DNA from 2 places in the Mesorhizobium sp. M0500 genome. Region 1 is predicted to be linked to the other one. Evidence: predicted binding sites of a transcription regulator. Region 1 holds the regulator's gene; the other holds the start of a gene.
The links. The regulator HrcA, encoded in region 1, represses chaperone genes, less so after heat shock. The targets are predictions, from matches to a motif close to GTTAGCACTCNCNNNNNGNGAGTGCTAAC.

Region 1 (3,415 bases):
GAACGGCTCGCCCTCGGCCGTGCCTTGGATCTCGACGATGCCGCCCTTGCCGGTCATGACGAAATTGGCGTCGGTACTGGCCGAGGAATCCTCGATATAGTCGAGGTCGATGACCGGCTGGCCATCATGGATGCCGCAGGAGATCGCCGCAACGTGATCCTTCAGCACCTTGCCCAGGCTCGCCATCTGGCGGGTTTCCATCCAGCGCAGGCAGTCGTAGAGCGCCACCCAGCCGCCGGTGATCGAAGCGGTGCGCGTGCCGCCGTCGGCCTGGATCACGTCGCAGTCGACGGTGATCTGCTGCTCGCCGAGCGCCTGCAGATCGACCACGGCGCGCAGGGAGCGGCCGATCAGCCGCTGGATTTCCAGCGTGCGGCCGCCTTGTTTGCCGGCCGAAGCCTCGCGGCGCATGCGCTCGCCGGTCGAACGCGGCAGCATGCCGTATTCCGCCGTCACCCAGCCCTTGCCGGAGTTGCGCATCCAGCCCGGCACCTTTTCCTCCAGGCTGGCCGTACACAGCACATGCGTGTCGCCGAACTTCACCAGGCACGAGCCTTCCGCATGCTTGGAGACGCCGCGCTCGAAGGAGATGGGGCGCATTTCGTCGAATTGGCGTTTGGAAGGGCGCATTCAGGCTTCTTTCTTTCTTCGGAATCTTGGCCGGGGAATCTTGGCCGGCTTGTAGCCGCACGGGGCGTGAGGCGCAAAGGAAAATGGACCGGTTGCGCCGACACCGCGGAAGTCTATATCTTCGGGGCGGAGGTTTTTGGCTCGAAATGACAAAGGCAGTCGATCCCGGTTTGCAGTCGCACGTGCTCCCGTCGCACGCGCTGCAATCGCCCGCGCTTCAATCGCTCGACATGCGTTCGCGCGACATCTTCCGGCGCATCGTCGATTCCTATTTGAGGGATGGCGAGCCGGTCGGTTCGCGCAGCCTGTCGCGCATCCTGCCGTCGTCGCTGTCGCCGGCCACCATCCGCAACGTGATGAGCGACCTTGAGCATCTCGGCCTGATCTATGCGCCGCACATTTCGGCTGGCCGGCTGCCGACCCAGGCAGGCCTGCGCTTCTTCGTCGATGCTTTCATGGAACTTGGTGACCTCTCCGACGAGGAGCGCCGTACCATCGAGGCCCAGGTGCGCGCCTCCGGCTCGGGCGCGACGCTGGAGCATATGCTGACCGAGGCCAGCCAGATGCTGTCCGGCATGTCGCGCGGCGCCGGCCTCGTGCTCGCCGCCAAGAATGAGGTGGCGCTTAAGCACATCGAATTCATCCAGCTCGAGCCGACCAAGGCGCTGGCCGTGCTGGTCTCGCAGAACGGCGACGTCGAAAATCGCGTCATCGATCTGCCCGCCGGCATCACCATCTCGCAATTGCACGAAGCCTCCAACTTCCTCAACGCCCATATCCGCGGCCGCACCCTGGCCGAGGCGCGGGTCGAGATCGCCCGCATCAAGGAAGAGACCAGGGCAGCCCTCGACACGCTGTCGCAGGATCTGGTCGAGAAGGGCCTGGCGGTCTGGGCAGGCGCTGAAAGCGGCGTGCCTGGGCGGCTTATCGTGCGCGGCCGCGCCAATCTCCTGGAAAACGTCACTGCCCAGGCCGACATAGAATTGCTGCGGCATCTGTTTGAGGATCTGGAGACGCAGGATGGGCTGATCCAGCTTCTCGACCTCGCCGAGGCAGGCCCAGGCGTGCGCATATTCATCGGTTCGGAAAACAAGCTGTTTTCGCTGTCTGGCTCCTCGCTGGTGGTGGCACCCTATCGCGACAAGGACGCGCGCGTCGTCGGTGCGCTCGGCGTCATCGGGCCGACGCGGCTGAATTATGCGCGCATAGTACCGATGGTCGACTATACCGCGCAGCTGATTTCGCGCATGCTGAGCTAGGAGCCGCCGCGGGCCTGCCGCAAGGAGGAGAAAAGAATGGCGCTGGAATCGTTCAAGGCCCAGATCAGTCTGCTGCTCGAAGAAATGATCAACCAGCCAGAGGATCAGCACGAGGTGCAAGAGCAGTTGCGCGAGAAGCTGCAAGAGATGCGGGCGATGGGTCTGCCGCTGCCGGCCGATCTGGTCGCGCTGGAAAAGCGCCTCGACGACGACTTTTACGCCTCTGGCAACTGAACGGGTTCGGCTTCAAATCCTCGTGTGCTGGACGGCCGCTTGGAACGATCAATACCTGATGCCGTTTGCCCTGTTCGAGGCGAATCCCGGAGGACGTTGATGATCCGATCTGGCGGCTTTGCGGCTGTTGCCGCTGCCCTCCTTGTTGCGACACCGGCAGCCGCCCAGCAGGCGGACCAGAATGTGCTCAAAGGCGAAGCCGCGTTTGGCGATTGGCACGCCGACAGGCCTGGCGTCCGACGCCTGATTGGGCCGCGAGACATGCCGGCAGCCGACCCCGCCCAATCCGCTTCGAACGGCGCCGGCGTGGCGGAACGGCCCGAACGCGCCAAGCCAGAATTGCCGTCGGGCTTTTCGGCTGAAATGATCGCATCCGGCATCGTCAATCCACGTGTCGTGCGCGTCGCTCCGAATGGCGACCTGTTTGTTGCCAACAGCCATGCCGACCAAATACGCGTCTATCGTCTCGCCGAGGGCAGCGCCAAGCCCATCGAGAAAGCGATCTTCGCCAAGGGGCTCAATTATCCCTACGGCATCGCCTTCTATCCGCCAGGAGACAAACCGCAATGGGTTTATGTCGCGAACAGCGACAGCATCGTCCGCTTCCCCTATCGCGATGGCGACCTGAAGACATCCGGCAAACCAGAAACCATTGTCGCCCAAATCCCGTCGGGTGGTCACACGACCCGCGACATCGCCTTCTCGCAGGACGGCAAAACGCTTTATTTGTCGGTTGGCTCCGCCTCGAACGTCGCCGAGGATATAGGTAAGGAGCCGGATAGCGGCCTCGACGCCTGGGCCAAATCAAAGCCGCTCGGGGCGGCCTGGGGCTCCGAGGACGGCCGTGCCGATGTGCTCGCCTTTGACCCGGATGGGAAAAATCCCCGAACTGTCGCCACCGGCCTGCGCAACTGTACGGGCATGACCGTGCAGCCCGCCACCGGCGCATTGTGGTGCGTCGTCAATGAGCGCGACGAACTCGGCGACAATGTGCCGTTCGAATTTGCAACAGCGGTCAAGGACGGCGGATTCTATGGTTGGCCTTGGTACTACATCGGCAATAACGAGGATCCGCGCCATCAGGGCGAGCGGCCAGACCTCGCCGGCAAGGCCACTGTCCCCGATGTATTGATGCAGGCGCATTCGGCGCCGATGAATATAGCCTTCTACGACGGCAAGAACTTCCCGGCGGATTATCAGGGTGACGCCTTCGTCGCCATGCATGGTTCGTGGAACCGTGGCGCCAGGACCGGCTACAAGGTGGTGAGGCTCAAATTCAGGGATGGCAAGCC
Region 2 (3,415 bases), on a different contig from region 1:
TTCGGTTCGAGGCCATGAGCAGGTCGTCGCGCCTTCTCGGGTTTGGCCATCATGCGCCTGGGCGAAAGGTGGCCAATGCCGAAATCGAGAACAATCTCGGCCTCGAACCGGGCTGGATCGAGCGGCGCACCGGAATTCGTTCGCGCTTCTGGGCAACGGACGAAGACACGCTGTCTGGCTTGGCCACGCAAGCCGGCGACATGGCTTTGGCGAACGCCGGCATTGCGCGCCACGACATCGGTCTGCTGTTACTTGCCACCTCGACGCCCGATCACCTCCTGCCGCCCAGCGCGCCCCTGGTCGCACATCGGTTGGGGCTGGGCCGCGCCGGCGCTGTCGATCTGACCGGCGCCTGCGCCGGCTTCATCTATGCGCTGATGTTCGCGGACGGATTTACCCGCCTGCACGGCAAAGCGAGCCTTGTTATTGCCGCCAACATCCTCAGCCGCCGCATCAATCCCGCTGAGCGCGCCAGCGCCGTGCTGTTTGCCGATGCCGCCGGCGCCGTGGTGATCGGTCTGTGCGAGGATACTGATCGGGGGATCCTCGGTGCCTCGGTGGATTCGGACGGCTCGCGATACGGGCTGATCCAGATTCCCGCAGGAGGAAGCAACAAGCCGTTCCACGGTGACCTCGACCTCGCGCAAACCCGAATGACGATGACCGACGGCCGCGAAGTGTTCGCAAAGGCCGTCGAGATGATGACCGATTGCTCGATAAGCGCGCTAGCCGCTGCCGGAGTGCAACCACAGGATGTCGGCCGGTTCGTGCCGCATCAGGCCAATGCTCGCATTTTCGGCGCGGTCGGAAGAAACCTCGGCATTGCGGACCAAGCAATTGTCAAGACGATTGCCGAATACGGCAACTCTTCGGCCGCGACGGTCCCGCTGTCGCTCTCGCTCGCCAACCAGATGAAGCCATTCCAGCCAGGAGAGAAAATCCTTCTGGCGGCGGCGGGTGCGGGTCTCAGCGGCGGCGCTCTCGTGGTTGGAATCTAGCCGGCCGGCTCACGCGCGCAGGATCGGTCATGAATGGCAATAGGAGCAACAGAACCAATGCCAAAATGGCCTTCTGAAGCTCGACATGACCAAGCTGACGCAGCACGACCCGTGCGAGCCTCTGGATGAGTTCAAATGCAACACCCGTTGCACCAATCGTACCATCTGAATAAAGCTCAATTACAAAGGGTGAGCCGCCCCATATATGTCGGATACCCGACATTGTTCACATAAAAGGCTCGATGCTTACACGCTCTTTGCTGGCTGCTCTTTGCTGTCTTCTCTTTTCTCTTTGCTCTTTGCTCTTCCGTCTTGACTAGCAGGAGCCTGCGGCTTATCTCATTGCCGCGTTAGCACTCGCTTCGGCTGAGTGCTAGGCATGCTCCGGCAACGGAGCACCGTTCAACATCCGCACCAAGGAAATCCAAAAATGGCAAAGTCGAATTTCCGGCCGCTGCATGACCGCGTGGTCGTACGCCGGGTCGAATCCGAATCCAAGACCGCCGGCGGGATCATCATCCCGGATACGGCGAAGGAAAAGCCGCAGGAAGGCGAGATCATCGCCGTCGGCTCCGGCGCTCGCGACGAAGCCGGCAAGCTGGTCCCGCTGGACGTCAAGGCCGGCGACCGCATCCTGTTCGGCAAGTGGTCGGGCACCGAAGTCAAGCTCAATGGCGAAGACCTTCTGATCATGAAGGAATCCGACATTATGGGCATCATCGGCTGATTATCGGCCTCACCGTCAACTGAATTTCGGGCTTGATCGCAAGCCCCTGCCAGGAGCTAAAAAATGGCTGCCAAAGACGTAAAATTCTCCCGCGACGCCCGCGAGCGCATGCTTCACGGCGTCAACATCCTCGCCGACGCGGTGAAGGTGACCCTCGGTCCCAAGGGCCGCAACGTCGTCATCGACAAGTCGTTCGGCGCACCGCGCATCACCAAGGACGGCGTCACCGTCGCCAAGGAAATCGAACTTTCCGACAAGTTCGAAAACATGGGCGCGCAGATGATCCGCGAAGTTGCTTCGAAGACCAACGACATCGCCGGTGATGGCACCACGACCGCGACCGTTCTGGCGCAGTCGATCGTCCAGGAAGGTAACAAGGCGGTTGCCGCCGGCATGAACCCGATGGACCTGAAGCGCGGCATCGACCTGGCCGTGACCGAAGTCGTCGCGGCTCTCGGCAACGCTGCCAAGAAGATCAAGACCTCCGAGGAAGTTGCCCAGGTCGGCACGATCGCCGGCAATGGCGACGAGTCGGTCGGCAAGATGATCGCCGAAGCGATGCAGAAGGTCGGCAATGAAGGCGTCATCACGGTTGAGGAAGCCAAGACCGCCGAGACCGAGCTTGAAGTCGTTGAAGGCATGCAGTTCGACCGCGGCTATCTCTCGCCCTACTTCGTCACCAACGCCGAGAAGATGGTTGCGGATCTGGAAGACGCCTACATTCTTCTCCACGAGAAGAAGCTCTCCAACCTGCAGGCCATGCTGCCGATCCTCGAGGCCGTCGTGCAGACCTCGAAGCCGCTGGTCATCATCTCGGAAGATGTCGAAGGCGAGGCCCTGGCCACGCTGGTCGTCAACAAGCTGCGTGGCGGCCTGAAGATCGCTGCCGTCAAGGCGCCGGGCTTCGGTGATCGCCGAAAGGCCATGCTGGAGGACATCGCCATCCTCACCGGTGGCCAGGTCATTTCGGAAGACCTCGGCATCAAGCTCGAGAATGTCGGCCTCAACATGCTCGGCCGCGCCAAGAAGGTGTCGATCTCCAAGGAGAACACCACCATTGTCGACGGCGCCGGCAAGAAGGAAGAGATCCAGGGCCGCGTCGCCCAGATCAAGCAGCAGATCGAGGAGACCACCTCGGACTACGACAAGGAGAAGCTGCAGGAACGTCTCGCCAAGCTGGCGGGCGGCGTTGCCGTCATCCGCGTCGGCGGTGCGACCGAGATCGAAGTCAAGGAAAAGAAGGACCGCGTCGACGACGCCCTCAACGCGACCCGTGCGGCCGTCGAAGAAGGCATCGTGCCCGGCGGCGGCGTCGCCCTGCTGCGCGCTTCGCTGGCCATCACCGTCACCGGCGCCAACTCCGACCAGACCGCCGGCATCGCCATCGTGCGTCGCGCGCTGCAGGCTCCGGCTCGCCAGATCGCCGCCAACGCCGGTGCGGAAGCATCGATCGTTGCCGGCAAGATCCTTGAGAACAAGGGCGCGACCTTCGGTTACAACGCCCAGACCGGCGAATATGGCGACATGATCGCCATGGGTATCGTCGATCCGGTCAAGGTTGTGCGCACAGCCCTGCAGGACGCGGCCTCGGTCGCCGGCCTGCTGGTCACCACCGAAGCGATGATCGCGGAGGCTCCGAAGAAGGAGTCGGCTGGCGGCGGCATGCCGGCTGGTATGCCCGGCGGTGGCA

Region 2: a site for HrcA is predicted at 1,348-1,376, ahead of groES (co-chaperone GroES). Genes of this name have one in related genera too.

Annotation. Positions count from the first base shown of each region.
Region 1 covers NZ_JAMYRB010000010.1:112,225-115,639, reverse strand. The annotation lists gene rph (ribonuclease PH) at 1-630, opposite strand, end outside; gene hrcA (heat-inducible transcriptional repressor HrcA) at 777-1,889, shown strand; gene NKI70_RS19515 (hypothetical protein) at 1,926-2,123, shown strand; gene NKI70_RS19510 (PQQ-dependent sugar dehydrogenase) at 2,223-3,415, shown strand, end outside.
Region 2 covers NZ_JAMYRB010000036.1:24,580-27,994, reverse strand. The annotation lists gene NKI70_RS30945 (adenosylmethionine--8-amino-7-oxononanoate transaminase) at 1-18, shown strand, start outside; gene bioZ (3-oxopimeloyl-[acyl-carrier-protein] synthase BioZ) at 15-998, shown strand; gene groES (co-chaperone GroES) at 1,429-1,725, shown strand; gene groL (chaperonin GroEL) at 1,789-3,415, shown strand, end outside.